3 regions of the Pseudomonas sp. H3_C08 genome follow, and region 2 is predicted to be linked to each of the others. Evidence: predicted binding sites of a transcription regulator. Region 2 holds the regulator's gene; each other region holds the start of a gene.

Region 1 (10,445 bases), 1.0 Mb from region 2:
GATCGGGTCGGAGAGGGTGATGGTTTCCGTGCCTTCGCCGCCCATGAAATCGCCGGCAGAAAACAGATCGATGCCGGTGACTTTCAACTTGGTCGAGGTCACCGAACCCTGATAACGGGCGAAGCCCAGTTGTGCGAGGTGGTTGGCGCAGACCTTGGCCTGTTCGAACAACGGCGCGACCAGACCGTAGGCAATGCCGCGGTGGCTGGCGCACTCGCCGATGGCATAAATGCGCGGGTCGTAGGTTTGCAGCGTGTCGTTGACCAGAATCCCGCGATTGCACGGGATGCCGGCCTTTTCCGCCAATTCTGTGTTGGGACGAATACCGGCAGCCATTACCACCAGATCGGCGGGGATGATCTCGCCGTTCTTGAACTGCACCGAGCCGACCCGGCCATTGCCTGCGTCGTGCAGCGCCTGAGTCTGTTCGGACAGACGGAAGTGCAGGCCACGGGATTCAAGAGCGTTTTGCAGCAGTTGGCCGCTGGTTTTGTCGAGTTGACGTTCCAGCAACCACTCACCGATGTGCACCACGGTGACGTGCATGCCGCGCAGCATCAGGCCATTGGCGGCTTCGAGCCCGAGCAGACCGCCACCGATGACCACCGCGTGTTTGTGGGTTTTAGCGGTGTCGATCATTGCCTGGGTATCGGCGATGTCGCGATAGCCGATCACTCCGTGCAAGGTGTTGCCGGGGATCGGCAGGATGAACGGCGTCGAACCGGTGGCGATCAGCAGGCGATCGTATTCGGCTTCGGTGCCGTCCTCGGCGATCACCCGGCGTTTGACCCGGTCGATCTCCACCACTTTGCGGTTGAGCAGCAACTTGATGTTGTTTTCCAGGTACCAGTCGAGGTCGTTGAGGACGATCTCTTCGAAGGTTTGCTCACCGGCCAGCACCGGCGACAGCAGGATGCGGTTGTAGTTGGTGTGCGGTTCGGCGCCGAAGACCGTGATGTCGTACAGCTCGTTGCTCAGCTTGAGCAGTTCTTCGAGGGTGCGGACCCCGGCCATGCCATTGCCGATCATCACCAGTTTGAGTTTTTTCATCAGGTTCTCCGGGGAGCTGCGGCTGGCCTCTTGTGGGCAGTCAGGCCTTGCTCGAGAAATTTTGCGCAAACAAAAAAAGGCGTCCCGCTAGTTGCCTAGCGAGGACGCCTTTGTCCTGGTCCCGTTCTCTCGGGAAGCGCAGCCTTCGTCGTTGAAGGTTGGGCTTTATGTGTGTGTTGAGTGGGGTAATGCAGTGGTTGTGCCAAGTGGGGGAATGGCGTGTTTATTGGGGTTTGGCAGTTTTTGAGGGTAATTTTTTGCACTGAATCGAGGCGGGTTGCTCGTTCGTGGGGCATTCAGGCAGGTGGATTTGTAGTGATTGGGCGGGCCCCTTCGCGAGCAAGCTCGCTCCCACAGGGGATTCGTGTCGTTCGTAAATCTCCTGTGGGAGCGAGCTTGCTCGCGAATGGCGCGACGCGGTTCAACTGTGAAACAACAAAACCAGCAGCGCCACATTTCCGAGCAACGCCAGCAACGCGATCGTCCGCCAGACCTTCAATGGCTCACGCTCCAATAATGGTCTGGGCCGCACACTCAAACTCCGCCGCTCACCCTGTTCCAGCACCAACAGCCATTCCTCAGCCGTTTCAAACCGTTGTTGCGGATCAGCCGCCACCCCACGCTCCAGACTCTGCGCCAGCCATTCCGGCAGATCCGGCCGATAGCGACTGGCGCTCACCGGCAGACCAAAGCGCGGTCGTTGAAACGCTTCAATTTCGCCATAGGGAAAATGCCCTGTCAGCAGGAAATACAGGGTCACGCCGACCGCATACAAATCCTGCGGCACACTTGGCGGATCACCGCGAAATGCTTCCGGAGCGATGTAAGTGGGTGTCCCGGGCAACGTTGACGGCGCGTCTTCGGACAAGCCTGGGCAGTACGCCAGGCCAAAATCCAGCAGACGCAATTCGCCGTCGTCGCCCACGTGCAGATTTTCCGGTTTGATGTCCCGGTGCAGGATCTGCCGCCGATGCAACAGCCCGACCGCACGCAACAGGCGCTCGGCGATGTCCTGCCACTGTGCCAACGGCAGCGGGCCTGACTGTTGAAACAGCTGTGCCAGCGTCGCCCCGGAATATTCCCGCATCACGTAGTACAAATGCTGACGCTGCTGGCAGGCATGGACTTCAGGAAAGTGGCGACCGGCTACGCGTTTCAGAAACCATTCCTCGGACAACAGTGCTTGCCCGGCGTAGGAATCATCGGCGGAACGCGTGGGTAGGGTTTTCAGAAGCCACGTTTGACCTTGTCCATCAAGCACCCGATACAGCAGCGATTGCTGGCTCTGAGCGACAACCTCCAGCACTTGCCAGCCTTCGAACGACTGACCGGGTTTCAACGGTGGCGGCAGGGGCCATTGCTGCAGATGAATCAGCGCATCGCCGATACTCGCCTCACCGACCGCATCCACCCGCACCAGCAAAGCACTGGCATTGTCCTGGCTCCCCGCCAGATGCGCGGCGTTGATCAGCGTCTGCGCGGCACTGTGCAGATCCGGTTGATCACGCAGAATCGCCGCGATGGCGGTATCGCCGAGTGTCGACCAGACCCCGTCGCTGAGCAGTACGAAACACTCACCCTCGCGCAGTTCACCGTCGAGAAAATCCAGCACCAGATGCTGATCCAGGCCCAGCGCACGCTTGAGCACATGCTGCATGCCCGGCTGATCCCAGACGTGGTCTTCGCTGATTCGCTGCAAGCTGTCGGCGTGCCAGCGATACACCCGGCAATCGCCGACGTGGGCGAGGGTGAAACGCCGACCACGCATGACCAAGGCGCTGACCGTGGTGAGCAACGGTTGCCCACCACCGTTGGCCTGCAACCAGCGGTTTTGCGCGAGCAGCAGGCGATCCAGTGCCTGGGCCACGCTCCAGGTTTCCGGTGTGGCGTAGTAGTCCAGCGCCAAGGCTTGCAAGGTCGAACGCGCAGCCAGTCCGCCATCGGCACACTGGCTGACGCCGTCGGCGATGGCGAACAGATAACCCTTGCTCGCCGCCAGCGCCGGCGCGGGCGTGACCAGACGCAAAGCGTCCTGATTCTCCGCGCGCGGACCGGTGGCGCTGGCTTCGGCGAAACTCAGTTGCAGGGCCATCGAAGGTTCAGACCCGCGCCGCCGTCACTGCCGCCGACCCCCAGGTGGTTCTCCAGCGACGCTTGACGCCGTGCAGGCCAAACCACGCCAGCACGCCAAGGCTGGCGAACAACCACAGGGCCAGTTGATAGCTGCCGGTGCTCTGCTTGATCGCGCCCATGCCAGCGGCCAAGGCAAAACCGCCGATGCCGCCGGCCATGCCGATCAGCCCGGTCATCACGCCGATCTCCAGACGAAAACGCTGCGGTACCAGTTGGAAAACTGCGCCGTTGCCTGCCCCTAAACCGAGCATGGTGCAGACGAAAAGCGCCAGAGCAGCGTAGGAACTTGGCAGGTTGAAACCGACGGCCGCGATGCACACGGCGGCGACGGTGTACATCGCCAGCAACGTGCGAATACCACCGAAGCGATCAGCCAGTGCGCCACCCAGCGGCCGCATCAAGCTGCCGCCGAACACGCAGGCTGCGGTGTAGTAGCCAGCGGTCACCGGGCTTAAACCGTACTGATCGTTGAAGTAGCCGGGCAGGGCGCTGGCCAGGCCGATAAAGCCGCCGAAGGTCACGCTGTAGAAAAACATGAACCACCAGCTGTCACGGTCGCCCAGCGCCTTGAAGTAGTCGGCCATGGCTTTGGCTTTCGGCCGTTGTGGCGCGTTTTTCGCCAGCCAGGCGAACAGCACCAGCGTCAGGATCAATGGAATCAGGGCGAAACCGAAAACATTGCTCCAGCCGAACGCGGCGGCGAGCACCGGCGCGAGCAGAGCGGCAAACACGGTGCCGGAGTTGCCCGCACCGGCGATGCCCATGGCTTTGCCTTGATGCTGCGGCGGGTACCACTGCGACGCCAACGGCAGGGCGACGGCGAACGAGGCGCCGGCCATGCCGAGGAACAGGCCGAGAATCAACGCCTGCTCGTAGCTATGAATGCCGATTTTCCAGGCACCGAACAGCGCGCAAATCACGATGACCTGACCGATCAGCCCAGCAGTTTTCGGTGACAGCCGATCGGCGAGCATGCCCATCACAAAACGCAGCACTGCACCGGCGAGGATCGGCGTGGCGACCACGAGGCCGCGTTGCTGCGTGGTCAGGTGCAGGTCGGCAGCAATCTGCACCGCCAATGGGCCGAGCAGGTACCAGACCATGAAGCTCAGGTCGAAATACAGGAAGGCTGCGAACAATGTCGGGGTGTGGCCGGATTTCCAGAAGCTTGAATTCATCGCGCACCTCAGCTGAAAAGAGTCTCGAAAGGAGTCATGCAACAGCAGGTGGGGCGCCGCCACGGCCGCACCACCGGCCCCGGTCTGTGGGGCCAAAACGCAAAAACGCCGCTCCCTGATGCGCCGGTTGGGCGAACGGGTGAGCGACGTCTTTGTCGTAGGTGGGGCAACCGCCGTTGGTTACCTGTGCGTTTTACTTAGCGAGATTTGTGCCAACAGCCGGAAAATCAAAAGCCCCTCACCCTAGCCCTCCCGAAACGTCGGACCGCCCAGAGGGAGGGCTAGGGTGAGGGGCTTTTCAAGCGTTCAGCGCTTTCAGCCCAACAACTCACTCATGGCAATAATCTGCTCCGCCACCTGAATCAGCTTCTGCTGCCGACTCATCGCCTGGCGCCGCATCAAGGTGTAAGCCTCTTCCTCATTGCAATCCTTCATCTTCATCAACAAACCCTTGGCCAGCTCAATACGCTTGCGCTCAGCCAATTGCTGGTCACGCGCCTGCAACTGCGCGCGCAAAGCCTGATCACTCTCGAATCGTGCCATCGCCACATCGAGAATCGGCTGTAAACGTTGTGCATGAATGCCTTCGACGATGTAGGCGCTGACCCCGGACTTGATCGCCTGACGCATCACACCGGGGTCATGCTCGTCGGTAAACATCACGATTGGCCGTGGCTGGTCGCGGCTGACCAGTACCACTTGCTCCATGACATCGCGGCTCGGTGACTCGGTATCGATCAGGATCACGTCCGGGCGCACCGTTTCGACGCGCGCGGGCAGGTCGATGGTCAGGCCGGACTCGTCGATCACCTCGAAACCGGCCTCGGTCAACGCAGCTTTCAGGCGTCCGACTTTTTTCGCTGTGTCGTTGATCAACAGAATGCGCAACATGTTCGCGGTCTCCTGTCAGCGGCGGGCGAGAAGGGGGGCGTCGTCGTTCAACGCGTGCAACTTGAAACTGCGCGCGTAAGCGGCCGGGTCGCTGCCGTCCCAGACCTTGCCGTCGAGCAATTGGCTGCTGCGCATGTCGGTGCCCCATGCGGCGATGCCGACAGCGGTGGCGGCGTCGCGGTAGACGTCCAGCCGCTGAACCTGGCTGGCGACGCCGAGGTAGTCCGGATCTTCGCGCAGCAAACCCCAGCGGCGGAACTGGGTCATGAACCACATGCCATCGGACAAGTACGGCAAATTCACTTCACCGTTGCCGTGAAAGCGCAGCGCATGAGGATCCTGCCAACGATTGCCCAGCCCATCGGCATAGTCACCGAGAAAACGCGGTTCGATGCACGCAAGCGGCGCGTCCAGATACTCCGGCGCGCTGAGCAATTGCGCGGTGCTGCGACGATTTTCCGGGCTCTCTTCGATAAAGCGGCTGGCTTCAAGGATCGCCATCACCAGCGCTCGTGCGGTGTTCGGGTATTGCTCGACAAATTCGCGAGTGCAGCCAAGGACTTTTTCCGGGTGATCGGGCCAGATGGTCTGGCTGGTCGCGAGCGTGAAACCAAGATCCTGCTGCACCGCGCTGGCCGCCCAAGGCTCGCCGACACAAAAACCGTCGATGCGTCCGGCTTGCAGGTGCGCGACCATTTGCGGCGGCGGCACCACCACGCTGTCGACATCCTGAAGTGGATGAATGCCCTGACTCGCCAGCCAGTAATACAGCCACATGGCATGAGTGCCGGTAGGGAAGGTCTGCGCGAAGGTGAGTTTTGCGCGGCTTTGGTGCACGTGCCGATCGAGCGCTTCAGGACTGGTCACGCCGAGGTTTTGCAGGCCGTGAGAGAGGTTGAGGCTCTGACCGTTCTGATTCAGGCCCATCAGCACGGCCATATCGGTCGGGGCGACCCCGCCGATACCCAGGTGCACGGCGTAGATCAGTCCGTACAAACTGTGCGCGGCGTCGAGTTCGCCGCTGACCAGATTGTCGCGCAGATTCGCCCATGAGCTCTGGCGCTTGAGGTTCAGCGTCAATCCATAAGGCTGGGCGAAGCCCTGTGTGGCTGCGACCACCATCGACGCGCAATCGCTCAGGGCCATGAAGCCGAGGTTGATCGCGCTTTTTTCCGGGGCATCGCTGCCATTGACCCAGGCCAGTGGCTCTACCGAAGGTTCATTCATCCAACGTACCTCGAAAAAAAGCGCCGCCCCGGACTTTGCGCAGGCAAACCCCGAAGACGACGCCATTGTCCGTGCCCGCCTGCCGTCATTGACCGGCGCGCTGATAGCCAGGAGGGTGCAAGGCATATGCCAGAGACAGCGATTTGCGCGTGCGCCTCGCGCCGCAGGTCGATGCCCGGCTATAATCGCCGCCTCTTTTCGCCGCCCGAGTCATCGCCGCCCATGTACACCCTGGCCCGTCAGCTGTTGTTCAAACTTTCCCCGGAAACCTCCCACGATCTGTCGCTGGATCTGATCGGCGCGGGTGGGCGTTTGGGCCTCAACGGCTTGCTGTGCAAGGCGCCGGCGAAGAAGCCGGTGACGGTCATGGGCCTGGAGTTTCCGAACCCGGTGGGTCTGGCGGCCGGTCTGGACAAGAACGGTGCGGCCATCGATGGCTTCGCGCAACTGGGTTTCGGTTTTGTTGAAATCGGCACCGTGACCCCACGCCCGCAGCCGGGCAACCCGAAACCACGGATCTTCCGTCTGCCGGAAGCCGAGGCGATCATCAACCGCATGGGTTTCAACAACCTCGGTGTCGATAACCTGCTGGCGCGTGTGGCAGCGGCGAAATACAAAGGCGTGCTGGGCATCAACATCGGCAAGAACTTCGATACGCCGGTTGAGCGCGCGGTCGACGATTACCTGATCTGCCTGGACAAGGTTTACGCCCACGCCAGCTATGTGACAGTCAACGTCAGCTCGCCGAACACTCCGGGCCTGCGCAGCCTGCAATTTGGTGATTCGCTCAAGCAGTTGCTCGCCGATCTGGCTACCCGCCGCGCCGAACTGGCCTTGCGTCACGGCAAGCATGTGCCGCTGGCGATCAAGATCGCGCCGGACATGACCGATGAAGAAACCGCACAGGTTGCTCAGGCGCTGATCGAAACCGGCATGGACGCGGTGATCGCGACCAACACCACCCTGAGCCGTGTTGGCGTCGAAGGCATGGAGCATGGCGACGAGGCGGGCGGTTTGTCCGGCGCACCAGTGCGGGAGAAGAGCACCAATACCGTGAAGGTGCTGGCGGGTGAGTTGGCTGGGCGGTTGCCGATCATTGCGGCTGGCGGGATTACCGAAGGCAAGCATGCTGCCGAGAAGATTCTGGCCGGTGCGAGCCTGGTGCAGATCTACTCTGGCTTTATCTATAAAGGCCCGGCGCTGATTCGTGAATCGGTAGACGCGATCGCCGCCCTGCGCTGATCCATAGACACCACTGTTCCCTTGTAGGAGTGAGCCTGCTCGCGATAGCTTTCTTTCGGTCACTTCATCAGCGACTGACAGACCGCTATCGCGAGCAGGCTCACTCCTACAGGTTATGCGCTCGGCACAAAAATCCATGCAATAAAAAGGGCTCCTCGAAGGAGCCCCTGGGCCGCAGCCCGCCGTCCGGGAAGGACGTGCATGGTAAGTCGTTACAAATTCAGATTGTCGTGTCGGAATTAATGCCCTGTGTCAGCCGACGGCGTGAAGTTCGTTGAGTCTGTGGATTCCCGCAGTGCCGGTCATACCGTCCCAGTTGTCGCCGCGTCCTTCTCGCCAGCCGTTAATCCAGGCTTGGCGTACCGACGGTAGAGTAAATGGGCAAAGCTCACGGGATTTGCCACCAACGCCATATTGATATCCGCGCAAAAATGCTCTTTCCAACGGATCACGCTTAAGTCTTCTCATAGGGTGTTTCCCTCACTTGTTGACTGTTTTGTGTCGCGTTGACCTCAACTGAGGTCTGGCAGAAGAAACCTGCCATGGTGCGGCTCGCTGCCGGCGTGGCGAGCCAAGGTGTTGACGCCGTTGCGACGTCAACCTGTGTTCAGTTCTAACCAATGAGTCACACCGAGGGAATGATCGTTTTGTCATAAGGACGTAACGAAATTGGTGCTACAGCCATAAGTAACGACGGGTTTCATGCACGGTTTTTCAGCAAACCCCGGTATGATCGGCCCCGCGCTGCATGATGGGGTTAATTCTTTAGTGAGAATGACCCACGTTTGCGCTGGGGTATAAAGCGACGAAGGGTCGCTTTAAGACTTTTTGTTTCATCAACTTTTTTATCTGTCCCGGCATCTAAGCTCTTTTAACCCGAGCAGCGGGGATGGAACGGCACACCTTCGTGCCACGCGGGCGTTCTTTTAGAAAAGCGCCTGATTGAAAACCGGATCGGCAATGCGTTGCCGATTCACTAGCCAAAGGCTCTGGAAATACCATGTCCGACCGTTTCGAACTCTTCCTCACTTGCCCTAAAGGTCTTGAAGGCCTGCTCATCGAGGAAGCCGTCGGGCTTGGCCTTGAAGAAGCGCGCGAGCACACTTCCGCCGTGCGTGGCATGGCGACCATGGAAACCGCTTATCGCCTGTGCCTCTGGTCGCGTCTGGCCAACCGCGTGTTGCTGGTACTCAAGCGTTTCCCGATGAAAGACGCTGAAGACCTGTACCACGGTGTGCTCGACATCGAGTGGCAGGATCACATGCTCAGCGACGGTACCCTGGCCGTTGAATTCAGCGGCCACGGCTCAGGCATCGACAACACCCACTTCGGTGCCCTGAAGGTCAAAGACGCCATCGTCGACAAACTGCGCACGCCGCAGGGCGACCGTCCTTCGATCGATAAGCTCAACCCGGACCTGCGCATTCACCTGCGTCTGGATCGCGGCGAAGCGATTCTGTCCCTCGACCTCTCCGGCCACAGCCTGCACCAGCGCGGTTACCGTCTGCAGCAGGGCGCGGCGCCGCTGAAGGAAAACCTCGCGGCGGCGATCCTGATCCGTTCCGGCTGGCCGCGCATTGCCGCTGAAGGCGGCGCGCTGGCTGACCCGATGTGCGGTGTCGGTACGTTCCTCGTCGAAGCCGGCATGATCGCCGCTGATATGGCGCCGAACCTGCGCCGTGAGCAGTGGGGCTTCACCGCATGGCTGGGTCACGTGCCGGCGCTGTGGAAAAAGCTCCACGAAGAAGCCGTCGAGCGTGCCGCTGCCGGTCTGGCCAAGCCACCGCTGTGGATTCGTGGTTATGAAGCTGACCCACGTCTGATTCAGCCAGGCCGCAACAACGTTGAGCGTGCTGGCCTGAGCGAGTGGATCAAGATCTACCAGGGCGAAGTCGCGACCTTCGAGCCGCGTCCGGATCAGAACCAGAAAGGTCTGGTCATCTGCAACCCGCCGTACGGCGAGCGTCTCGGCGACGAAGCCAGCCTGCTGTATCTCTACCAGAACCTCGGCGAGCGCCTGCGTCAGGCTTGCCTGAACTGGGAAGCGGCGGTGTTCACCGGCGCCCCGGATCTGGGCAAGCGCATGGGCATTCGTAGCCACAAACAGTATTCGTTCTGGAACGGCGCGCTGCCGTGCAAACTGCTGTTGATCAAAGTGCTGCCGGATCAGTTCGTCACCGGCGAGCGGCGTACCCCGGAACAGCGTCAGGCCGAGCGTGAGCAAGCGGCTTACGACCAGACCCCGGACGAGCCGCAAGAGCGCAAGTTCAACAAGAACGGTAACCCGATCAAGCCGACGCCAGCCCCGGCACCGGTGATCGAGCAACCGCGCTTGAGCGAAGGCGGACAGATGTTTGCCAACCGCCTGCAAAAGAACCTCAAGGCCATGGGCAAGTGGGTCAAGCGCGAAGGCATCGATTGCTACCGCGTCTACGATGCCGACATGCCTGAATATGCGATGGCCATCGACCTGTACCACGATTGGGTGCACGTCCAGGAATACGCCGCGCCAAAATCGATCGACCCGGAAAAAGCCTCGGCGCGCATGTTCGACGCGCTGGCGGCCATTCCGCAGGCGCTGAACGTTGACAAGAGCCGCGTGGTGGTCAAACGCCGCGAGCGCCAGAGCGGCACCAAGCAGTACGAGCGTCAGGCTGCACAGGGCAAGTTCAATGAAGTCAGCGAGGGCGGCGTGAAGTTGCTGGTCAACCTCACCGACTACCT
Region 2 (10,445 bases):
GCCGAGGTCAATCTCAATGTTCATGTCGAGCATGAAGCCTGCCCGCTGAACCTGGCACCGACCTCGTCGACGACCGCAGCACTGGTCATGGGCGATGCGCTGGCCGTGGCACTGCTGGAAGCACGCGGCTTCACCGCCGAAGATTTCGCTTTCTCGCACCCGGGTGGCGCCCTCGGCCGTCGCCTGCTGCTGAAAGTGGAAAACGTCATGCACGCCGGACAAGAGTTGCCGCAAGTCCAACGCGGCACGCTGCTCAAGGACGCACTGATGGAAATGACCCGTAAAGGTCTGGGCATGACCGTCATCCTTGAAACCGACGGTAAACTCGCCGGGATCTTCACCGACGGCGACTTGCGCCGCACGCTGGATCGCAGCATCGACATCCGCAGCGCCACCATCGACCAGGTAATGACGGCCCACGGTAAGACTGCCCGCCCGGAAATGCTGGCCGCCGAAGCCCTGAAAATCATGGAAGATCACCGAATCAACGCATTGGTAGTCGTAGACGAGGAAGATCGCCCGGTCGGCGCCTTCAACCTCTCCGACCTGCTGCGCGCAGGAGTCATGTAATGAACAACGATCTGCTGCAACGCGGCAAAGCGATCAAACTGGCGGTTTTCGACGTCGACGGCGTCCTCACCGACGGGCGCCTGTACTTCCTTGAAGACGGCAGCGAGTTCAAGACCTTCAACACCCTCGACGGTCAAGGCATCAAAATGCTGATGAACGCCGGCGTGCAGACCGCTATCATCAGCGGCCGCAAGACACCCGTCGTTGAACGTCGAGCGAAAAACCTGGGGATTCCCCACCTGTTTCAGGGCCGTGAAGACAAACTGGTCGTGCTCGACGGCCTGCTTGCGCAACTGGGCCTAAGCTATGAAGAAGTCGCCTACCTCGGTGACGATCTGCCCGACCTGCCGGTGATTCGCCGGGTAGGCTTGGGCATGGCCGTGGCCAACGCTGCCGATTTCGTCCGCGAACACGCCCATGGCGTTACCCGCGCCCGTGGTGGCGAAGGCGCCGCCCGCGAATTCTGCGAATTGATCCTGCGCGCCCAGGGCCGCCTCGATGCGGCCAACGCCGCGTACCTGTGAGCCAAACCATGTTCAGCAAAAAATTTCGTAACTTCCTGCTGTTCGGCTGCATCGCTGCGATTTTCGCAGCGGTCGGCTATTGGAATATCAGCCCGGAACGCTTTCTCGACAAACCACCGGTCACCTCGGTTGAAACGCCTATCGACTGGTATGCAACCAACACGCATACCCTGCAATACCTGCCGGATGGCAAGGTGCAGTATGAGATGACGTCCGAAAAAGCCGAGCACGTGAAGGCAACCGACGTCACGCTCGTGACCAAACCCGACCTGAACATGTATCGCGGAACAGAATTTCCGTGGCACGTTACCAGTGAGCGCGGTGAAGTGAACTCAGGCGGCACCGAAGTCGAACTGATCGACTCGGTACGCGTTGCGCGCACCGATGAAAAGAAGCGTGACATCCTGATCACGTCCACTCGCATGACCGTGTTCCCGCAGCAGGAATATGCGCAGACCGAGCAACCCGTTAGAATCGACGGCGCTGGCGGTGTATCGACTGGCGTTGGAATGAAAGCGTACCTGAAGGAAAGCAGGATACACCTGCTATCGAACGTAAGAGGACAGTATGAGGCTCGTTAAAACCCTCCCTATTTTGCTCAGTCTGGGCGCAGCACTGGGAAGCGTGAGCGCCTGGGCTCTGCCGAACGATCAGCAGCAACCTATCCGCATTCAGGCCGACGACGCCCAACTGGACGACAAGAACGGCATCGCCACCTATAAAGGTGATGTGATCATCACCCAAGGTTCGATGATCGTTAAAGGCAACACCGTCACCATGACTCGCGCGCCGAATGGAGATATCGACGTGGTGACCTCCGTGGGCAACCTGGCTTATTTCGAGCAGTTGCAAACCCAGGGCGACACCAAACCGGTTCAAGGCTACGGCGTGACGATTCAATACCATGCCCAGCAAAACCGCGTCGTGCTGATCGACAAGGCCAAGGTCGTCGACAAAGACGGCAACGTCACTCAGGGCGAGAAAATCGTCTACGACACCGTGAAGAAACTGGCCAGCGCTGGTCGCGCTACCGGCAGCAAGGTCACCGAAACGCGTCCGCGCATCGACATGGTGATCCAGCCGAAGAAGAAAACCGACGAGAAAACCCAGTAATGGCAACTCTGAAAGCTCAGCACCTGGCCAAGGCCTATAAAAGCCGCCAGGTCGTGCGTGACGTCAGCCTGTCGATCGACAGCGGCCAGATCGTCGGCCTGCTCGGCCCGAACGGTGCCGGCAAGACCACGTGCTTCTACATGATCGTCGGCCTGGTACAGGCCGATCAGGGTCGCGTGCTGATCGACGATCTGGACGTCAGCCACCAGCCGATGCACGGTCGCGCCAAGGCCGGTATCGGCTATCTGCCGCAAGAAGCGTCGATCTTCCGAAAACTGTCGGTGGCCGACAACATCATGGCCATCCTCGAGACCCGTCAGGAGCTCGACAAGGCCGGCCGTCGCAAGGAGCTGGAAAGCCTGCTGCAGGAATTCCACATCAGCCACATCCGCGACAACCTTGGCATGAGCCTGTCCGGTGGTGAACGCCGCCGAGTGGAAATCGCTCGCGCGCTGGCAACGGCACCGAAATTCATCCTGCTCGACGAACCGTTCGCCGGTGTCGACCCGATCTCGGTCGGCGACATCAAGCAGATCATCCACCACCTCAAGGCCAAGGGCATCGGTGTATTGATCACCGACCACAACGTCCGTGAGACGCTGGACATCTGCGAAACCGCTTACATCGTCAACGATGGTCAACTGATCGCCGAAGGCGATGCAGAAACCATCCTGGCCAACGATCTGGTCAAGGAAGTGTATCTGGGCCACGAGTTCCGCTTGTAAGCGTAACAGTGCCCGGTGCGCCGCCCGGGCGCTGTATCGATTCAAGCAGGAATTAATACGCTTTAATTGTTACAGCGCTCTAGGCAAACACTTCAGTTTCAGGCATATAATTTGCTTAAGTTTGGCGCCCCGGCGCCCTGTAGTGGATGGCGCATAGCGCCGGCGAATAAGGTGTTAAGCCCCTGCCATGAAACCATCGCTAGTCTTGAGAATGGGCCAGCAGCTGACGATGACACCGCAGCTGCAACAGGCCATCCGCCTGCTCCAATTGTCGACCCTGGATCTGCAACAGGAAATCCAGGAGGCTCTGGAATCCAATCCGATGCTCGAACGCCAGGAAGAAGGCGAAGACTTCGACAATTCCGACCCTATGGCCGACAACGCCGAACAGAAGCCCAACACCGAGATCCAGGAACCCTCGTATCAGGAAACCGCGCCGACGGTGGACAACCTGGAGGAAGGTGACTGGAGCGAGCGTATCCCCAACGAACTGCCGGTCGATACCGCCTGGGAAGACGTCTATCAGACCAGCGCCAGCAGCCTGCCCAGCAGCGATGACGACGAATGGGACTTCACCACCCGCACGTCCGCCGGCGAGAGCCTGCAAAGCCACCTGCTGTGGCAACTGAACCTGGCACCGATGTCCGACACCGATCGCCTGATCGCCGTCACCCTGATCGATTGCATCAACAATCAGGGCTACCTGGACGAAACCCTCGAAGAAATCCTCGAGGCGTTCGATCCGGAACTCGACATCGAACTCGATGAAATCGAAGCCGTCCTGCACCGCATTCAGCAATTCGAACCTGCTGGTATCGGCGCGCGCAACCTTAGTGAATGCCTGCTGCTGCAATTGCGTCAGCTACCCGCCAAGACGCCTTGGCTGGCTGAAGCGAAACGTTTGGTCAGCGATTACATCGACCTGCTCGGCAGCCGCGATTACAGCCAGTTGATGCGCCGCATGAAGCTCAAGGAAGACGAGCTGCGCCAGGTCATCGAACTGGTGCAAAGCCTCAATCCGCGCCCTGGCTCGCAAATCGAATCCACTGAGGCCGAATACGTTGTCCCTGACGTCATCGTGCGCAAGGACAACGAGCGCTGGCTGGTCGAGTTGAATCAGGAATCGGTGCCGCGTCTGCGCGTCAACGCCCAGTACGCCGGTTTCGTCCGCCGTGCCGACACCAGCGCCGACAACACCTTCATGCGCAATCAGTTGCAGGAAGCCCGCTGGTTCATCAAGAGCCTGCAGAGCCGCAACGAAACCCTGATGAAAGTAGCCACCCAGATCGTCGAGCATCAGCGCGGTTTTCTGGAGTACGGCGACGAGGCCATGAAGCCGTTGGTTCTGCACGACATCGCTGAAGCGGTCGGCATGCACGAATCGACCATTTCCCGGGTGACCACACAGAAATTCATGCATACCCCGCGCGGTATTTATGAACTGAAATACTTTTTCTCCAGCCACGTCAGCACCTCCGAAGGCGGCGAATGCTCGTCCACGGCGATCCGCGCGATCATCAAAAAACTGGTTGCCGCGGAAAATCAGAAAAAGCCGTTGAGTGACAGCAAGATCGCTGGTTTACTGGAGGCACAAGGCATTCAGGTGGCTCGCCGCACCGTCGCCAAGTACCGCGAATCCCTCGGGATCGCGCCTTCGAGCGAACGCAAGCGGTTGATGTAAGCCACGTTACAGCGTTCCAGTGGCAGGCTATCCAGCCTGCCGCTTTATGCACTGGCAACGAAGGAGAAGCTGTATGCAAGTCAACATCAGTGGACACCAACTGGAAGTGACCGAACCTCTGCGCACCTACATCAACGAAAAACTCGACCGATTAGAGCGCCATTTCGACAAGATCACCAACGTGCAAGTCACGATGTGCGTCGAAAAGCTGAAGCAGAAAATCGAAGCCACCTTGCATATTCCCGGCGGAGAAGTGGTTGCCAATGCCGAGCATGACGACATGTATGCCGCCATTGACCTGCTGACCGACAAGCTGGATCGCCAACTCAAAAAGCATAAGGAAAAGACCCAGAGCCTCCTCCAGGGCGCGACCGGTCGATAACCCCCCATTCCATGATCCGACTTGAAAGTATCCTGACCCCCGGCCGTTCCCTCGTGAACGTGCCGGGCGGCAGTAAAAAGAAAGCCCTCGAACAAATTGCCAACCTGATCGCCCGCGAAGTGGCGGATCTGGAGATGCAAGATGTCTACGAGGCACTGATTGCCCGTGAAAAACTCGGTTCCACCGGTTTTGGTAACGGCATCGCCATTCCCCATTGCCGCCTCAAGGGTTGCACAGCACCGATCAGTGCGCTGATGCACCTTGATGCTCCGATTGATTTCGACGCCATTGACGGCGCACCGGTTGACCTGCTGTTTGTTTTGCTGGTCCCGGAGGCTGCCACCGATGCGCACCTGGAGCTGCTGCGCCAGATCGCCAGCATGCTCGATCGCAAGGAAGTGCGTGAAAAACTGCGCAGCGCTCCAAGCAATGAAGCGTTGTATCAGGTTGTCCTGGACGAGCAGAACGGGCACTAATCATGCGCTTGATCATCGTCAGTGGCCGTTCCGGCTCGGGTAAAAGTACGGCTCTGGATGTCCTTGAGGACAACGGCTATTACTGCATCGACAACCTGCCCGCAGGCTTGCTGCCGGAACTGGCCGAACGCGCGCTGATTCACACGGAACTGGCGCAGCCGCTGGTAGCCGTGTCCATCGATGCGCGCAACCTGCCGAGCCACCTGACACGCTTTCCCGAACTGCTTGAAGATGTCCGGGCCAAACACATCCAGTGCGACGTCCTGTATCTGGACGCCGACGAAGAAACCCTGCTCAAGCGTTTCTCCGAAACCCGCCGTCGTCACCCGCTGAGCAACGCCAACCGCTCACTGGCCGAGGCGATCCAGGATGAAACCGCCCTGCTCGGCCCGATTGCCGACCTCGCGGACCTGAAGATCAACACCACCAATTTGAACCTGTACCAGTTGCGCGACTCCATCAAGCTGCGTCTGCTGAACCAGCCGGAGCCGGGGACCGCATTTCTGGTCGAGTCCTTCGGCTTCAAGCGCGGCATGCCGGTGGATGCGGATCTGGTGTTCGATGTGCGCTGCCTGCCCAATCCGTACTGGAAGCCGGAACTGCGCGCGCAATCGGGTCTCGATGCGCCGGTGGCTGAATACCTGGCGGCACAGCCGGAGGTCGAAGAAATGTTTCAGGACATCTTCACCTACCTGCACAAGTGGCTGCCGCGCTTCGCCGCGAGCAACCGCGCTTACGTCACCATTGCCATTGGCTGCACCGGCGGGCATCACCGCTCCGTCTACCTGACCGAACGTCTGGGTCAGGCCCTGCAGAAAACCCTGAAGAACGTCCAGGTTCGCCACCGCGACCTCACTTAAAGGATTCACACCGCGATGCCTGCTCTGGAAATCGAAATCATCAACAAGCTGGGCCTGCATGCCCGCGCATCGGCCAAGTTTGTTGGAGTGGCCGGGCAGTATCCGGATTGCACGATCAGAGTGGGTCGTACACCAGAGACCACGGTTGATGGCAAAAGCATCATGGCGATGATGATGCTGGCGGCTGGCAAGGGCACCAAGATCTATCTGAGTACCGAAGGGCATCAGGAACAGGAAGCGCTGGATGCGCTGGTGGCGTTGATCAACAACTACTTCGACGAAGGCGGCTGACAGCCAAGGTCAAAAGATCGCAGCCTGCTGCAGCGCCTGCATTGGAATGCGTTCCCTGCAGGAACTGCCGCAGGCTGCGATCTTTTACCCTGCTTCAACCCAACGCCGTATCCATCACCATCATCAGACAAAACCCGATCAACAGGCCAAGACTGGCCAGTTTGTCATGACCATTGCGTCGCGACTCGGGAATCACTTCATGGGTCACCACCAGCAACATCGCCCCCGCCGCCAGAGCTAGTCCTAATGGCAACAACACCTGCGCCAGACTGACCAGCCACGCACATAACAACGCAAACACCGGTTCGACCAGACCTGACGCCGCACCGATCAGGAACGCCCTGACCCGCGACATCCCCGCCCCGGCCAACACCAACGCGATCACCAGACCTTCCGGGACATCCTGCAAAGCGATACCCATGGCCAGGCTGTCCGCATCCGGCATGCCGCCGCCAGCAGAAACGCCGACAGCCATGCCTTCAGGGATGTTATGGGCAATGATGGCGAACACGAACAGCCAGATCCGTGGTGGAATCACCGGATGCTCGACGGTGCCGACGAGCATTTCCGGGGACGCGCCGGAAACCTTCCGATCGACCAGATACAGCCCGAACGCACCCAGCATGATGCCGATGCAGATCAGGCCGCTGGCACCCCACGGTGTCAGTCCGAGGCTTTCGGCGGCAGCAATGCCCGGCACGATCAACGAAAACGCCGTCGCCGCGAGCATCACCCCGGCACCAAAACCCAGCAAGGTATCACTGAGTGTCTGCGGCATCCGCCGGATCACCAGCACTGGCACAGCCCCGAGCGCCGTGCCGAGGGCGCAGATCGCGCCGCCCTGCAACGCGCGCAACAGCCTCGGCTCGAGATTCAGCCATTCCAGTCCGTGGGCGACCAGCAAAGTCATGCCCGCCAACAGCAACAGCGATCCCACTGCGTAACGAAACATACGCCCACTTCCGATCGCCAGCGTTTCAGTGCCCATAGTCAGCCTTGGATTGTTTTTATAGAAGACTTAAACCAGCGCAGCCTGATAACGCGCAGCGACTTCAGGCCAATTGATCACGTTGTAAAAGGCGTTGATGTATTCCGGCCGACGGTTCTGGTAGCGCAGGTAGTAGGCGTGCTCCCAGACATCGAGGCCGAGAATCGGCGTGTTGCCGTTCATCAAGGGGCTGTCCTGGTTGCCGCTGCTTTCCACCAGCAGTTTTTTCTCCGGGGTCACGCTCAGCCAGGCCCAGCCGCTACCGAAGCGGGTCAGCGCGGCTTTGGTGAAGGCTTCCTTGAAGCTGTCGAGACCGCCCAATTGCTCATCGATGGCTTTGGCCAGCGCGCCGTCCGGTTTGCCGCCGCCGCTTGGCACCATCACTTCCCAGAACAGCGAGTGATTGGCGTGACCGCCGCCCTGATTGATCACTGCCGCACGGAGTTTTTCCGGCAGATCCTTGACGCTGGCGACCAGTTTTTCCACCGGCCACTCGGCGTATTCAGTGCCTTCTACGGCGGCGTTGAGGTTGTTGATGTAGGTCTGGTGATGCTTGGTGTAGTGGATCTCCATAGTCTGCGCATCGATGTGCGGTTCGAGCGCGTCGTAGGCGTAAGGCAAAGCAGGCAAGGTAAAAGCCATTTCAATGGACTCCATGGTGATGGGGGGCAGGCGCGCGGCGCGCATTGCCGGTATCCGGATGCAGCAGGCGTTGGGTGCGCGGGTATTCACCGTGCTCGCTGATGAAATTCAACAGCTCGACGTAAGTCTTGCTGCTCTGGCGCAGCGCTGCTTCACGCAAGGCCAGGCGCTGACGTTCGTCCTGCATGGTCTGCAACAAGCGTTGATGGATGGCGCAGAGGTATTCGGCGCTCTCCTCCGGCTGATTCAGGCGCAAGTGCAGATCGGCCAGGTTGTGGTGGGAGATGACGCAAGCCGCCACCGCTTCGTCGGCATCCGCCCAGCGTTCGAACAACACTTGCGCCAGGGCCAGGGCTTGCAGGTAAGCCTCACGGGCGTCGATCAGTTCGCCGAGCATGAAGCAGCGATTGGCCCGTTCGATCGTGCGTTTCCAGTGCTCCATGGTGAGCCTCCAAAGCGGTTGCGGGGTTTACACGCCGCCGGCGGTGAGTTTCTCGGGGTTGAGCAACTCTTCCAGTTGGCTGCGCGACAGGTCGGTGTGTTCCAGGGCGACGTCGATTACCTCACGGCCTTCCTTGTAGGCCTGCTTGGCGATTTCGGCGGCTTTCTGGTAACCGATGATCGGGTTGAGCGCGGTCACCAGAATCGGGTTGCGCGACAACGCTTCTTTAAGGCGCGACTCGTTCACCTTGAAGCTGGCGATGGCTTTGTCGCCGAGCAAGCGGCTGGAATTGGCCAGCAGCTCGATGCTGCTCAGCAGGTTCTGCGCGATGATCGGCAGCATCACGTTCAGTTCGAAATTGCCCGACTGACCGGCAATGGTGATCACCGAATCGTTGCCGATCACCTGCGCGGCAACCATGGCGGTGGCTTCCGGGATCACCGGATTGACTTTGCCCGGCATGATCGACGAGCCCGGTTGCAGGGCTTCGAGTTCGATTTCACCGAGGCCGGCAAGCGGGCCTGAGTTCATCCAGCGCAGGTCGTTGGCGATTTTCATCAGCGACACCGCAGTGGCCTTGAGCTGGCCGGAGACGGCGACGGCGGTGTCCTGCGAGCCGATCAGCGCGAACAGATCCTTGCCCGGGGTGAATTCCACGTCGGTCAATTGACTCAACTGGCGGCTGAAACGGGCGGCGAATTCAGGATGCGCGTTGATCCCGGTGCCGACCGCCGTGCCACCCTGCGCCAGGGATTGCAGGCTTGGCAGCAAATCCTGCAGATGACTGATGTTGGCCTTGAGCTGCTGCGCCCAACCGTTCAGTACCTGGCTCATGCGCACCGGCATCGCGTCCATCAAATGCGTGCGGCCGGTTTTGACGTGGCGATGTACGTGCGTGGCTTTGTGCTCGATCACTTGCACCAGGTGCAGCAGCGCCGGCAGCAGTTGTTCGTGCAGGGCCAGCGCAGCACTGACGTGAATGGTGGTCGGGATGATGTCGTTGCTGCTCTGGCCGCAGTTGACGTGATCGTTGGCGTTGACCGGCTCGCCGAGCAGACGGCTGGCCAGGGTGGCGATCACTTCGTTGGCGTTCATGTTGGAACTGGTGCCGGAACCGGTCTGGAAGATGTCCACCGGGAAATGCGGCATGAAGTCGCCTTCGAGCAAGCCTTGCGCGGCGTCGCTGATGGCTTTGCCCTGCGCGGCGCTGATCTGGTTGAGTTCAACGTTGGCGCGGGCGGCGGCGGCTTTGGCGAGGATCAGCGCGCGGATGAATTGCGTCGGCATCGGTTTGCCGCTAATCGGGAAGTTATCCACCGCGCGCTGGGTTTGCGCGCCGTAGAGAGCGTCCACCGGCACCTGCAGTTCGCCCATGCTGTCGCGCTCAATACGTGTCTTGGTCATCTGAAAGTCCTTGCACCAGTTCAATAAGAGGAATCGAGGGCAGCAGTTCGCAGGTGGCGAGCTGCCAGGTATAGCGTTGCCAACGCTGGAGCCGGCATTTGCACAGGGACAGGCGCTCCATTTCACGCAGTGGACGCCAGGCTTGATCGAGACAGAAGCTGCGCCAATGCCACGGCAAGGCGATGTCGGTGGCCGTGTCGAGCAGCAGATGGAAGGAGGTTTCAGCGATGGTCCAGGGAGAAGTCGCCGTACAACAGGCCAGATACCGGCCCTCGGCCAGATAGTGTTCGATCAGGCGCGGTTCGTCGGGATCCATCGCGCAACGGATCTGGCGACTCATCCAGCGC
Region 3 (10,445 bases), 690 kb from region 2:
CGTCGGAGCGACGCAGCCCGCGAGCGAGACGACCCCACTCAATGCCAGAACAGATACAAAGCGATTCATGACCCTACCTCACGGTGTTGCAGGCGACCTCATGGCCGCCTCATAGACTTGATTACAGATTCTGCGTTACGAACGAGAGCATCTGGTCAGCGGTGGAGATCACCTTGGAGTTCATCTCATACGCGCGCTGAGTGGTGATCATGTTGACCATTTCTTCAACAGTGCTGACGTTGGAGGTTTCCAGGGTGTTCTGCAGGGTGGTACCGAAACCGGCCAGACCCGGAGTGCCGACTTGCGGCGCGCCGGAAGCGGCGGTTTCCAGGAACAGGTTGTTACCCACTGCTTGCAGACCGGCCGGGTTGATGAAGTCGGCGGTTTGCAGGTTGCCAATCACTTGCGCTGCCGGGTTACCGGCGATGGTCACCGACACAGTACCGTCACGGCCAACGGTGAAGGTCTGGGCGTCGTTCGGGATAACGATGGCCGGTTCCAGAGCGAAACCGCTGGCGTTGACGATCTGGCCGTTGGAATCGAGGTGGAAGGTACCGTCACGGGTGTAGGACGTGGTGCCGTCCGGCTGCAGGATCTGGAAGAAACCGCGACCGTCGATGGCCATGTCCAGCGGCTGCTCGGTGGTTTGCAGGCTGCCGGCGGTGAAGTTTTTCTGGGTGCCGACAATGCGCACACCGGTACCCAGTTGCAGACCCGACGGCAGTTCGCTGTCCTGAGTCGACTGAGCGCCCGGCTGACGCTTGATCTGGTAGAGCAAGTCCTGGAATTCGGCACGATCACGCTTGAAACCCGTGGTCGACACGTTCGCCAGGTTGTTGGAAATGGTGGTCAGGTTGGTGTCCTGGGCGGACAGACCGGTTTTGGCAACCCATAGAGCCGGAAGCATTCGATTCTCCTCGTGCGCCTGTTTTTCGGCGCGACGTTCTGATAATTAGCTGATCTGCAAGACCCGAGCCATGGCCTGGTCGTCGTCTTTGGCGGTGTTCATCATCTTGACGTGCAACTCGAACTGCTTGGCCAAGGCCAGCACCGAGGTCATCTCTTCAACGGCGTTAACGTTGCTCGACTCGAGGAAACCCGACACCAGTTTGACGTTGGCATCGGCCGGCGCAGGCTGGCCGTCCTTGGTGTAGATCGAGCCGTCGAGGCCCTTGTTCATGTTCTTGATGTCCGGGTTGACCAGCTTGATCCGGTCGACCTCCGCCATGACGCGCGGGCCTTCGCCCATCGCCCGAATACTGATGGTGCCGTCTTCACCGACTTCGATCTGCTGCTCGGGCGGCACGGCGATCGGACCGCCATTGCCCATCACCGGCATGCCGTTGCCGGCGCGCAATACGCCGAGGGCGTCGACGTTGAGGCTGCCGGTGCGCACGTAGCTTTCGCCGCCGTTCGGGTTCTGCACGGCGATCCAGCCATTGCCGGTGACCGCAACGTCGAGGTCACGACCGGTCTGCACCAGCGAGCCCGGAGTGAAGTCGGTGGCGGGCCGTTCGCTCATGGCAAACGCACGCGCCGGAAAGCTGTCACCGAACACCGGCATCGAACGCGCCTGCTCCAGGTCGCGCTGAAAACCGTTGGTGGAGATGTTCGCCAGGTTGTTGGCATGAGCCTTCTGCGCCAGTGCGTTCTGGCTGGCGCCGGTCATTGCCACATAAAGGTACTTGTCCACACTCTTTCCTCTGCATGCCGGACGTTTGCCGCCCACCGCTGTACTGCTGAGCCATAAGCAATTTGCAGACCAACTTTTTTCTGGCGCACAAAGGCCCGGCAAACAAAGGACTTGGGGGATGGCGAGGGGAAATTTGAAATGTATCGAAGTCGAAAAACCGGCGGTGTTATGCCGCTTGGCGGCAATCCCTCGAATGATCGTTCCCACGCTCCGCGTGGGAATACCTCAATGGACGCTCTGCGTCCGCTTTGGGACGCGGAGCGTCCCGGGCTGCATTCCCACGCAGAGCGTGGGAACGATCATGCTTGAGCTATGAATCGGTTTTACCGACTTCATACTCGCGCAGTTTATTGGCAATGGTGGTGTGCGAAACCCCCAGCCGCTTACCCAATTGCCGACTGCTCGGATGCTCGGAATACAGCCGCTCCAGCACCGCTTTCTCGAAGCGCCCGACAATTTCGTCCAGGCCACCTTCCAGCGAGAAATCGCCAAGCGGCTGACGCACGCCGTAATCCGGCAGGCGAATATGCTCGGCCTTCACCGTGCCGCCATCGCACAGCGAAACTGCCTGAAACAAAACGTTCTCCAGTTGCCGCACGTTGCCCGGCCAGTGGTAATGACTGAGGCGATCCATCGCCGCCGGCGCCAGTTTCGGCAGTGTGCAACCGATCTGCCGACTGGCCTGATCGAGGAAGTGCTCGACCAGCGGCGTCAACCCGTCGAGGCATTCGCGCAACGGCGGGATGTGCAGGGAGAGCACGTTCAAGCGGTGGTACAAATCCTGGCGAAACTCGCCGCGCGCGCACAACTCCGACAAGTCGACCTGCGTCGCACAGATGACCCGCACATCCAGATAAACCTCTTCATCACTGCCGACCCGGCGAAAGCAACCGTCCTGCAAAAAGCGCAGCAACTTCACTTGAAGACGCGGGCTCATCTCACCGACACCGTCAAGAAACAGCGTGCCGCCCGCCGTCAATTCCAGCAGCCCGAGCTTGCCTTCGGCGCGTGCACCTTCGAACGCGCCCGGGCCGTAGCCGAACAACTCAGTCTCGGCCATCGACTCCGGCAGGCCTGCGCAGTTGAGCGCCATCAACGGCGACTGCCCACGCGGACTGGCGAGGTGACAGGCGCGCGCAAGCAATTCCTTGCCGGTACCGGTTTCGCCCTCAATTAATAGCGGAGCGTCGAGCGGCGCCATACGCCGTGCTTCGCGCACCACGGCGGCCATCACTTTCGAGCTCTGGAAGATGCTGTCGAAACCACGCAGCTCCTGCTTGCGCACGTTATAGATACGCTCGCCAACGCGGTCAGCGCGATGCAAGGTCAACACCGCACCGGCCATGGCCTCGCTGTCGTCGTGCTCCGATTGCAGCGGCGCGATGTCGGCCAGAAAGATGTCGCCCTTGACCTTGACCCGCATGCCGTTGATTCGCGATTTGTTGGCGCGCACCAGCTCTGGCAAATCGAAATCCTCGGCGTAACGCGACAGCGGAATCCCCGGCACTTCATCGACGCGCACGCCGAGCAACTGCGCCGCCGCGCGGTTGGCCGCCACGATCGAGCCGCCCATGTCGATCGACAGCACCGGAAACTCCAGCGCGCCGAGCAGCGCATTCAACTCCATGTGCCGACGCTCGCTGGGCATCAGCCCAACCCGCTTGACGCCAAACACCCCGGCGATCGCCTCGAATTTCGGGCGCAACGCCTGGAACTGGATGTTGATCAGGTTCGGGCAATGCAGATAGATCGCGTTGCCATGCTCACCGCCGACCTCACCGCGCGCGACGTTGATCCCGTAGGCAACCAGCAGGTTGAGAATGTCGCGCAGGATGCCGATGCGGTTCTGGCAGTGGACTTTGATGCGCATAAAAATCGTCCGAATAAACGATGAGAAACCTGTAGGAGTGAGCCTGCTCGCGATGGCTTTGGGTCAATTGATATTGATGCTGACTGATGCACCGCTATCGCGAGCAGGCTCACTCCTACAGGGGGACCGCGCCAGACTTTTCTGTCGAGGCCCGCAGATAGTTGTCAAGATTATGTGACAGCCACCGGCCTTTTCAAACCCGTGAATCACCGCAAATGCGAGATATCCGTCAAAGCGTAACGATAATTTTACGATTTACAGAGAAATTTCCTACGCGCAGGCCATTCAACCTGCTGCACATCAACTCGCTCTCAGGTAATTCTGAATCCATCGCTGGACATAACAAGAACGAATTCCCCTAGCAGGAGAGCAGTATGAAGCAGACGCAATACGTGGCCCGCGAGCCCGATGCGCAAGGTTTTATCGACTACCCCGCCGAAGAACATGCGGTGTGGAACACGCTGATCACTCGCCAGTTGAAAGTGATCGAAGGGCGTGCCTGCCAGGAATACCTGGACGGTATCGAAAAACTCGGTCTGCCCCACGACCGCATTCCGCAACTGGGCGAGATCAACAAGGTGCTCGGCGAGACCACCGGTTGGCAGGTCGCCCGCGTGCCGGCACTGATCCCCTTCCAGACCTTTTTTGAATTGCTGGCCAGCAAGCAATTTCCTGTGGCGACGTTCATTCGCACCCGCGAAGAACTGGACTATCTGCAAGAGCCGGACATTTTCCACGAGATCTTTGGTCACTGCCCGCTGCTGACCAACCCGTGGTTCGCCGAATTCACCCACACCTACGGCAAACTCGGTTTGCAGGCCACCAAGGAAGAACGTGTTTATCTGGCGCGCCTGTACTGGATGACCATCGAGTTCGGCCTGGTCGACACCCCGCAAGGCAAACGCATTTACGGTGGCGGCATCCTGTCTTCGCCAAAAGAAACCGTTTATTCGCTGTCGGACGAACCTGAGCATCAGGCGTTCGATCCGCTCGAAGCCATGCGCACGCCGTATCGCATCGACATCCTGCAACCGCTGTACTTTGTCCTGCCGAACCTCAAGCGTCTGTTCGACGTGGCCCATGAAGACATCATGGCCATGGTTCGCCAAGGCATGCAGCTGGGTCTGCACGCACCGAAGTTTCCGCCGAAACCGAAAGCCGCGTGAACCGCGACTTTTGCTGACAATTGAGCCTGTCCGTCGCCGCCACTTTGGTTTAGCGTGACGGCATTGACAGCTCAAACGTTTTAATAAAAAAAACACACTCGATTCAGGAATACACCATGTCCACTTTGAACCAAGCCCACTGCGAAGCCTGCCGCGCCGATGCGCCACAAGTCAGCGACGAAGAACTGTCGATCCTGATCAAGCAGATCCCTGACTGGAACATCGAAGTCCGCGACAGCATCATGCAGCTGGAGAAAGTTTTCCTGTTCAAGAATTTCAAGCACGCCCTGGCGTTCACCAACGCTGTCGGCGAGATCTCCGAGGCAGAAGGTCATCACCCGGGCCTGCTGACCGAATGGGGCAAAGTCACCGTGACCTGGTGGAGCCATTCGATCAAAGGCCTGCACCGCAACGACTTCATCATGGCTGCGCGCACTGACGAAGTGGCCAAGACCGCAGAAGGACGCAAGTAATGCACTTCGACGCCATCGGCCGGGTACCCGGCGACCCGATCCTCGGTTTGATGGAGGCGTATGCGCAGGACACCAACCCGCGCAAATTCGACCTGGGCGTTGGCGTCTACAAGGACGCTCAGGGCCTGACGCCAATCCCCGAGGCGGTGAAAATCGCCGAAGCGCGGCTGGTCGAAAGCCAGGACACCAAAACCTACATCGGCGGCCACGGCAACCCGCTGTTCGGCAAAGTCATCAATGAGTTGGTGCTCGGTGCCGACTCGAAGCTGATCGCCGCACAACGTGCCGGCGTCACCCAGACGCCGGGCGGCACAGGCGCCCTGCGCCTGGCTGCCGACTTCATCGCCCAGTGCCTGCCGGGCAAAGGCGTGTGGCTGAGCAACCCGACCTGGCCGATCCACGAAACCATTTTCGCCACGGCCGGGGTCAAGGTCAGTCACTACCCATACGTGGGCAGTGACAACCGCCTCGACGTCGACGCCATGCTCGCGGTGCTCAACGAAGTACCGAAAGGTGATGTGGTGCTGCTGCACGCGTGCTGCCACAACCCGACCGGTTTTGACTTGAGCCATGACGACTGGCAGCGCGTGCTCGATGTGGTGCGCAGCCGCAATCTGCTGCCGCTGATCGACTTTGCCTACCAGGGCTTTGGCGACGGTCTGGAGCAGGATGCGTGGTCGACCCGGTTGTTCGCGGCCGAGGTGCCAGAGTTGCTGATTACCAGCTCCTGCTCGAAGAACTTCGGCCTGTACCGCGACCGCACCGGTGCCCTGATCGTCTGCGCGAAAACCGCCGACAAGCTCATCGACATCCGCAGCCAACTGGCCAACATCGCCCGCAATTTGTGGTCGACACCGCCAGATCATGGTGCTGCGGTGGTCGCAACCATCCTCGCTGATCCCGAGCTGAAAGCCCGCTGGGCCGATGAAGTGGAAGCCATGCGTTTGCGTATCGCGCAGTTGCGCAGCGGCCTGGTTGAAGCGCTGGAGCCGCATGGCCTGCGCGAGCGTTTTGCACACATTGGCGTACAACGCGGGATGTTCTCTTACACCGGACTGTCGCCGGAGCAAGTGAAACAACTGCGTGAGCATCACAGCGTGTACATGGTCAACTCGGGCCGGGCGAACGTCGCCGGCATCGACGCTACGCGCCTCGCCTTGCTGGCAGAAGCCATCGCCAGCGTCTGCAAATAGTCTAAACACCGCAATACCCTGTAGGAGTGAGCCTGCTCGCGATAGCGGTGTATCAGCCAGCATTTTAGTTGACTGATACACCGCTATCGCGAGCAGGCTCACTCCTACATTTGTTCTGTGGTGACCTTTCGTTTTTGCCTCCCCTGCGGCCATCTGTCGCATTAATTTGAATTAAAAGTCTGATTGTCATTTTTCCTGCTGTATCCTGCGCAGGCTTTCAAGAAGCGCGGATCTACCAGATCTATCAACAGACTTAGCGAGGAGCGCAACCATGCACGAGATTCCTAATCTCCCCTTCCCAAGCCTGCACGTACCTGAGCAGACGACCACGCAGCAAGCCGGAGCCCAACAGCCCGAGCAGAAAGAAGCCGTTGAGAGCCGCCCGGCCGACAACGAAGAGTAAGACCCCGTCGTACAGACCGTGTGGAAAGCGCTAACATGCGCTTTCCACACTGCCTGAACCCCGAGCCTGCCATGACCGACGAATTCTCCGAAAGCCAAGCTGCCGTCCTGATCGGCACCACCGAGAAAATGATCGAGATCTGGAACCGCCTCTCTCCCGAGAAACAGGCCGCCCTGCTCGCCCGCTTCGGCAGCGAAGAAAATGCCCTCGCGGCGCTGGTCACCACACAACTGGTTGCCCCGGCCAAACCCTGAAGCGGCCTCCCGGCAAATAGTTTTACTTTTCCCGCCCCAGAAGCCTCTACGCCGGTATCATAAGCAGCCTATCTAATCTGCCGTTCCCGTGGATCGTTACCCATGTCGCCCTCTATGCCCGAGCCCCAGCGCCCCTTGGCGGTCACGCTGCAAGTCGTTTCCATCGTCCTCTTCACCTTTATCGGTTATCTGAACATCGGCATTCCGCTCGCGGTGCTGCCGGGTTATGTGCACAGCGATCTGGGCTTTGGCGCGGTGATTGCCGGTCTGGTGATCAGCGTGCAGTACCTCGCGACCCTGCTCAGCCGTCCGTATGCCGGCAAGATCATCGACAACCAGGGCAGCAAACGCGCTGTGATGATTGGCCTGGCCGGGTGCGGCTTGAGCGGTGTGTTCATGTTGATTTCGGCGTGGACACCGAACCTGCCGATGCTCAGTTTGATCAGTCTGTTGATCGGTCGCCTGGTGCTGGGCAGCGCTGAAAGCCTTGTCGGTTCTGGTTCGATCGGCTGGGGCATTGGCCGGGTTGGCGCGGCAAACACCGCCAAAGTGATTTCCTGGAACGGCATCGCCAGTTATGGCGCACTGGCAGTTGGCGCACCGTTCGGCGTGTGGCTGGTCGGCCAGTTGGGATTGTGGAGCATGGGCGTCAGCATCATCTTGCTGGCGATTCTTGGTCTGGCGTTGGCCTGGCCGAAAACCGCCGCACCGATTGTGGCGGGTGAACGCCTGCCGTTCATGCATGTGCTCGGTAAAGTGTTTCCCCACGGTTGCGGCCTGGCGCTGGGCTCGATCGGCTTCGGCACCATTGCCACCTTCATCACCCTGTATTACGCCACACAGCATTGGGACAACGCGGTGCTGTGCCTGAGCCTGTTCGGTGCCAGCTTCATCGGTGCGCGCCTGCTGTTCGGCAATCTGATCAACCGCCTCGGCGGCTTTCGCGTGGCGATTGCCTGCCTGTCGGTGGAGACACTGGGCCTGCTGCTGTTGTGGCTGGCACCGGACGCGCATTGGGCGCTGGCCGGTGCGGCGCTGAGCGGGTTTGGTTTCTCGCTGGTGTTCCCGGCGCTGGGTGTGGAGGCAGTGAATCTGGTGCCGGCTTCAAGCCGTGGCGCAGCGGTCGGTGCTTATTCACTGTTCATTGATTTGTCGCTGGGGATCACCGGGCCATTGGCCGGGGCGATTGCGGCAGGCTTCGGCTTTGCTTCGATCTTCCTGTTCGCCGCTCTCGCTGCATTGAGCGGATTGGCCTTGAGCGTCTATCTGTACAAGCACACGGCCAAGTACCGCGAAGACTAGAAGTCCACTTTGCCGCGCCCGGCCTTGATGCTGCCGCGCTTGGTTTTCGATTCGAGCCGGCGCTTCTTCGAGCCGAGGGTCGGCTTGGTGGGGCGGCGTTTCTTTTCGACTTTGGTGGCGCTGAGGATCAGCTCGACCAGACGCTCAAGCGCATCGGCGCGGTTGGCTTCCTGCGTGCGGTATTGCTGGGCCTTGATGATCAACACGCCATCGCTGGTGATGCGACTGTCGCGCAACGCCAGTAGTCGCTCCTTGTAAAACTCGGGCAAGGACGAGGCCGGAATGTCGAAGCGCAGGTGCATCGCACTGGAAACCTTGTTGACGTTCTGCCCACCGGCGCCTTGCGCGCGGATGGCGGTCAGTTCGATCTCGGCATCGGGAAGATGCACGTTGTTGGAAATCACCAGCATGGAAAAGCGTCCGTAATCAGAGTGCACAGGATACCGCGATTAGCTGCAAAGCGACCTGCGGCCTGCGGGCGCAACTTCCAGCGCACTTATATCGAGCATCATTTCGAGTTACCATTGCGACCTTTAAATTTACCCGTTTATGCAGGAAGCAAACTTATGAGCAACAAGGCAGTTATCGTTTTCAGTGGTGGCCAGGACTCTACGACCTGTCTGATCCATGCGCTGACCCACTATGATGAAGTTCACTGCATTACCTTTGATTATGGTCAGCGTCACCACGCGGAAATTGAAGTTGCCCAGCAACTTTGCAAACAGCTTGGCGTGACCGTTCACAAGGTAATGGATGTCTCTCTGCTGAATGAACTGGCGATCAGCAGCCTGACCCGCGACAACATTCCCGTGCCGACCGTCAACAGCTCCGGAGAAAGTCTGCCGAGCACTTTCGTACCGGGAAGAAACATTCTGTTTTTGACCCTCGCGTCTATCTATGCGTATCAGGTTCAAGCCAGAACAGTCATTACCGGTGTTTGCGAAACCGACTTCTCGGGTTACCCGGATTGCCGCGATGAGTTCGTCAAGGCGTTGAACAACGCGCTTGAACTGGGCATGGATTACAAGTTACGTCTGGAAACGCCACTGATGTGGCTGAACAAAGCCGAAACCTGGGCACTGGCTGATTACCACAATCAACTGGACCTGATTCGTCATCAGACGCTGACCTGCTACAACGGTATAGCTGGAAGCGGATGCGGCGACTGTGACGCGTGCAATCTTCGCGCGAAAGGCCTCAACGAGTTCCAGGAGAACAAAGAGCAGGTAACCAACAGTTTGAAATTGAAACTCAAACTAAAATAAGACACAAAAAAACGCTCGCCTGGGACAGTCCAAGCGAGCGCTTCTGCTATTCGATCAAACCTGGCTTCCCGTCAGATACTTCTTGAACAGCGACCGCGCCCCATAAGCGGGCATGATATTAAAGAAAGCAAAACCCACTTTGATCGCGATCTGCACATAGATCATGCTCAAGATCGCACTGTTCTCCATCGTTCCATAGAATGCGATGTAACAGAACAGAAAGCTGTCGATGATTACTGCAAACAATGTACTCAAGAATACTCGCAAGAACAGGAATCTGGAGTTGGTCAGTTCCTTGATCTTGCACAACAGATACGAGTTTATGTTTTCGGACACCAGAAACGATATCGAAGACGCTACCAGAACAGAAGACAATTGACTGATCACGTCATTGTAAGGTCCATCGAGCTTCCACCCCGGCAACCCCGGCAAATGGGTGGTAATCGCCAGTAGAATGATAATCGCCGCATTGCTGATGAACGCAAAGAGGATTGCCCGGCGCGCCAGCCGCAGACCAAAGGTCTCGTTCAACAAGTCAACGATCAGAAAGGTCAGCGGGTAAAGAAAGGTTCCCGGGGTTACGACAATGTCAAAGTAATCCAGGTAGATCGGCTTGGTCGCCGCAATGCTGGTGAAAATATAAAGCGTGAACAGCATCAGGTTCAGGATGATGTAGATCATCCACGAACTTTCATGACGATCATTGATTTCGTATGCCGTCAGCGCCCCACCCTGGGAGTAGAACTTCTTGTAGAGGTTTTTCACTTCGATTTTATTCAGATTATCCATAATCTCACTATTCAACACTTCACTCAGTTTTATTTTA

The links. The regulator sigma-54, encoded in region 2, starts transcription at its own class of promoters, with help from an activator protein. The targets are predictions, from matches to a motif close to ANTGGCATNNANNTTGCTNT.
Region 1: a site for sigma-54 is predicted at 6,594-6,613, ahead of AB4N74_RS03950 (CmpA/NrtA family ABC transporter substrate-binding protein). Genes of this name have one in related genera too.
Region 3: a site for sigma-54 is predicted at 1,748-1,767, ahead of AB4N74_RS02265 (flagellar basal body rod protein FlgF). Genes of this name have one in related genera too.

The regions. Positions count from the first base shown of each region.
Region 1 covers NZ_CP162803.1:816,697-827,141, forward strand. The annotation lists gene nirB (nitrite reductase large subunit NirB) at 1-1,050, opposite strand, end outside; gene AB4N74_RS03935 (protein kinase domain-containing protein) at 1,472-3,142, opposite strand; gene AB4N74_RS03940 (nitrate/nitrite transporter) at 3,150-4,361, opposite strand; gene AB4N74_RS03945 (ANTAR domain-containing response regulator) at 4,677-5,252, opposite strand; gene AB4N74_RS03950 (CmpA/NrtA family ABC transporter substrate-binding protein) at 5,268-6,479, opposite strand; gene AB4N74_RS03955 (quinone-dependent dihydroorotate dehydrogenase) at 6,702-7,721, shown strand; gene rmf (ribosome modulation factor) at 7,974-8,189, opposite strand; gene rlmKL (bifunctional 23S rRNA (guanine(2069)-N(7))-methyltransferase RlmK/23S rRNA (guanine(2445)-N(2))-methyltransferase RlmL) at 8,722-10,445, shown strand, end outside.
Region 2 covers NZ_CP162803.1:6,301,685-6,312,129, reverse strand. The annotation lists gene AB4N74_RS28585 (KpsF/GutQ family sugar-phosphate isomerase) at 1-570, shown strand, start outside; gene AB4N74_RS28580 (KdsC family phosphatase) at 570-1,094, shown strand; gene lptC (LPS export ABC transporter periplasmic protein LptC) at 1,103-1,675, shown strand; gene lptA (lipopolysaccharide transport periplasmic protein LptA) at 1,662-2,207, shown strand; gene lptB (LPS export ABC transporter ATP-binding protein) at 2,207-2,932, shown strand; gene AB4N74_RS28560 (RNA polymerase factor sigma-54) at 3,120-4,613, shown strand; gene hpf (ribosome hibernation-promoting factor, HPF/YfiA family) at 4,687-4,995, shown strand; gene ptsN (PTS IIA-like nitrogen regulatory protein PtsN) at 5,007-5,471, shown strand; gene rapZ (RNase adapter RapZ) at 5,474-6,331, shown strand; gene AB4N74_RS28540 (HPr family phosphocarrier protein) at 6,347-6,622, shown strand; gene AB4N74_RS28535 (ZIP family metal transporter) at 6,717-7,610, opposite strand; gene AB4N74_RS28530 (superoxide dismutase) at 7,641-8,252, opposite strand; gene AB4N74_RS28525 (hypothetical protein) at 8,254-8,694, opposite strand; gene AB4N74_RS28520 (class II fumarate hydratase) at 8,722-10,098, opposite strand; gene AB4N74_RS28515 (FagA protein) at 10,079-10,445, opposite strand, start outside.
Region 3 covers NZ_CP162803.1:464,640-475,084, reverse strand. The annotation lists gene flgH (flagellar basal body L-ring protein FlgH) at 1-69, opposite strand, end outside; gene flgG (flagellar basal-body rod protein FlgG) at 122-907, opposite strand; gene AB4N74_RS02265 (flagellar basal body rod protein FlgF) at 953-1,693, opposite strand; gene AB4N74_RS02260 (sigma-54-dependent transcriptional regulator) at 2,004-3,563, opposite strand; gene phhA (phenylalanine 4-monooxygenase) at 3,938-4,729, shown strand; gene AB4N74_RS02250 (4a-hydroxytetrahydrobiopterin dehydratase) at 4,846-5,202, shown strand; gene AB4N74_RS02245 (amino acid aminotransferase) at 5,202-6,395, shown strand; gene AB4N74_RS02240 (hypothetical protein) at 6,667-6,798, shown strand; gene AB4N74_RS02235 (hypothetical protein) at 6,870-7,052, shown strand; gene AB4N74_RS02230 (MFS transporter) at 7,167-8,354, shown strand; gene arfB (alternative ribosome rescue aminoacyl-tRNA hydrolase ArfB) at 8,351-8,764, opposite strand; gene queC (7-cyano-7-deazaguanine synthase QueC) at 8,921-9,619, shown strand; gene AB4N74_RS02215 (queuosine precursor transporter) at 9,674-10,445, opposite strand, start outside.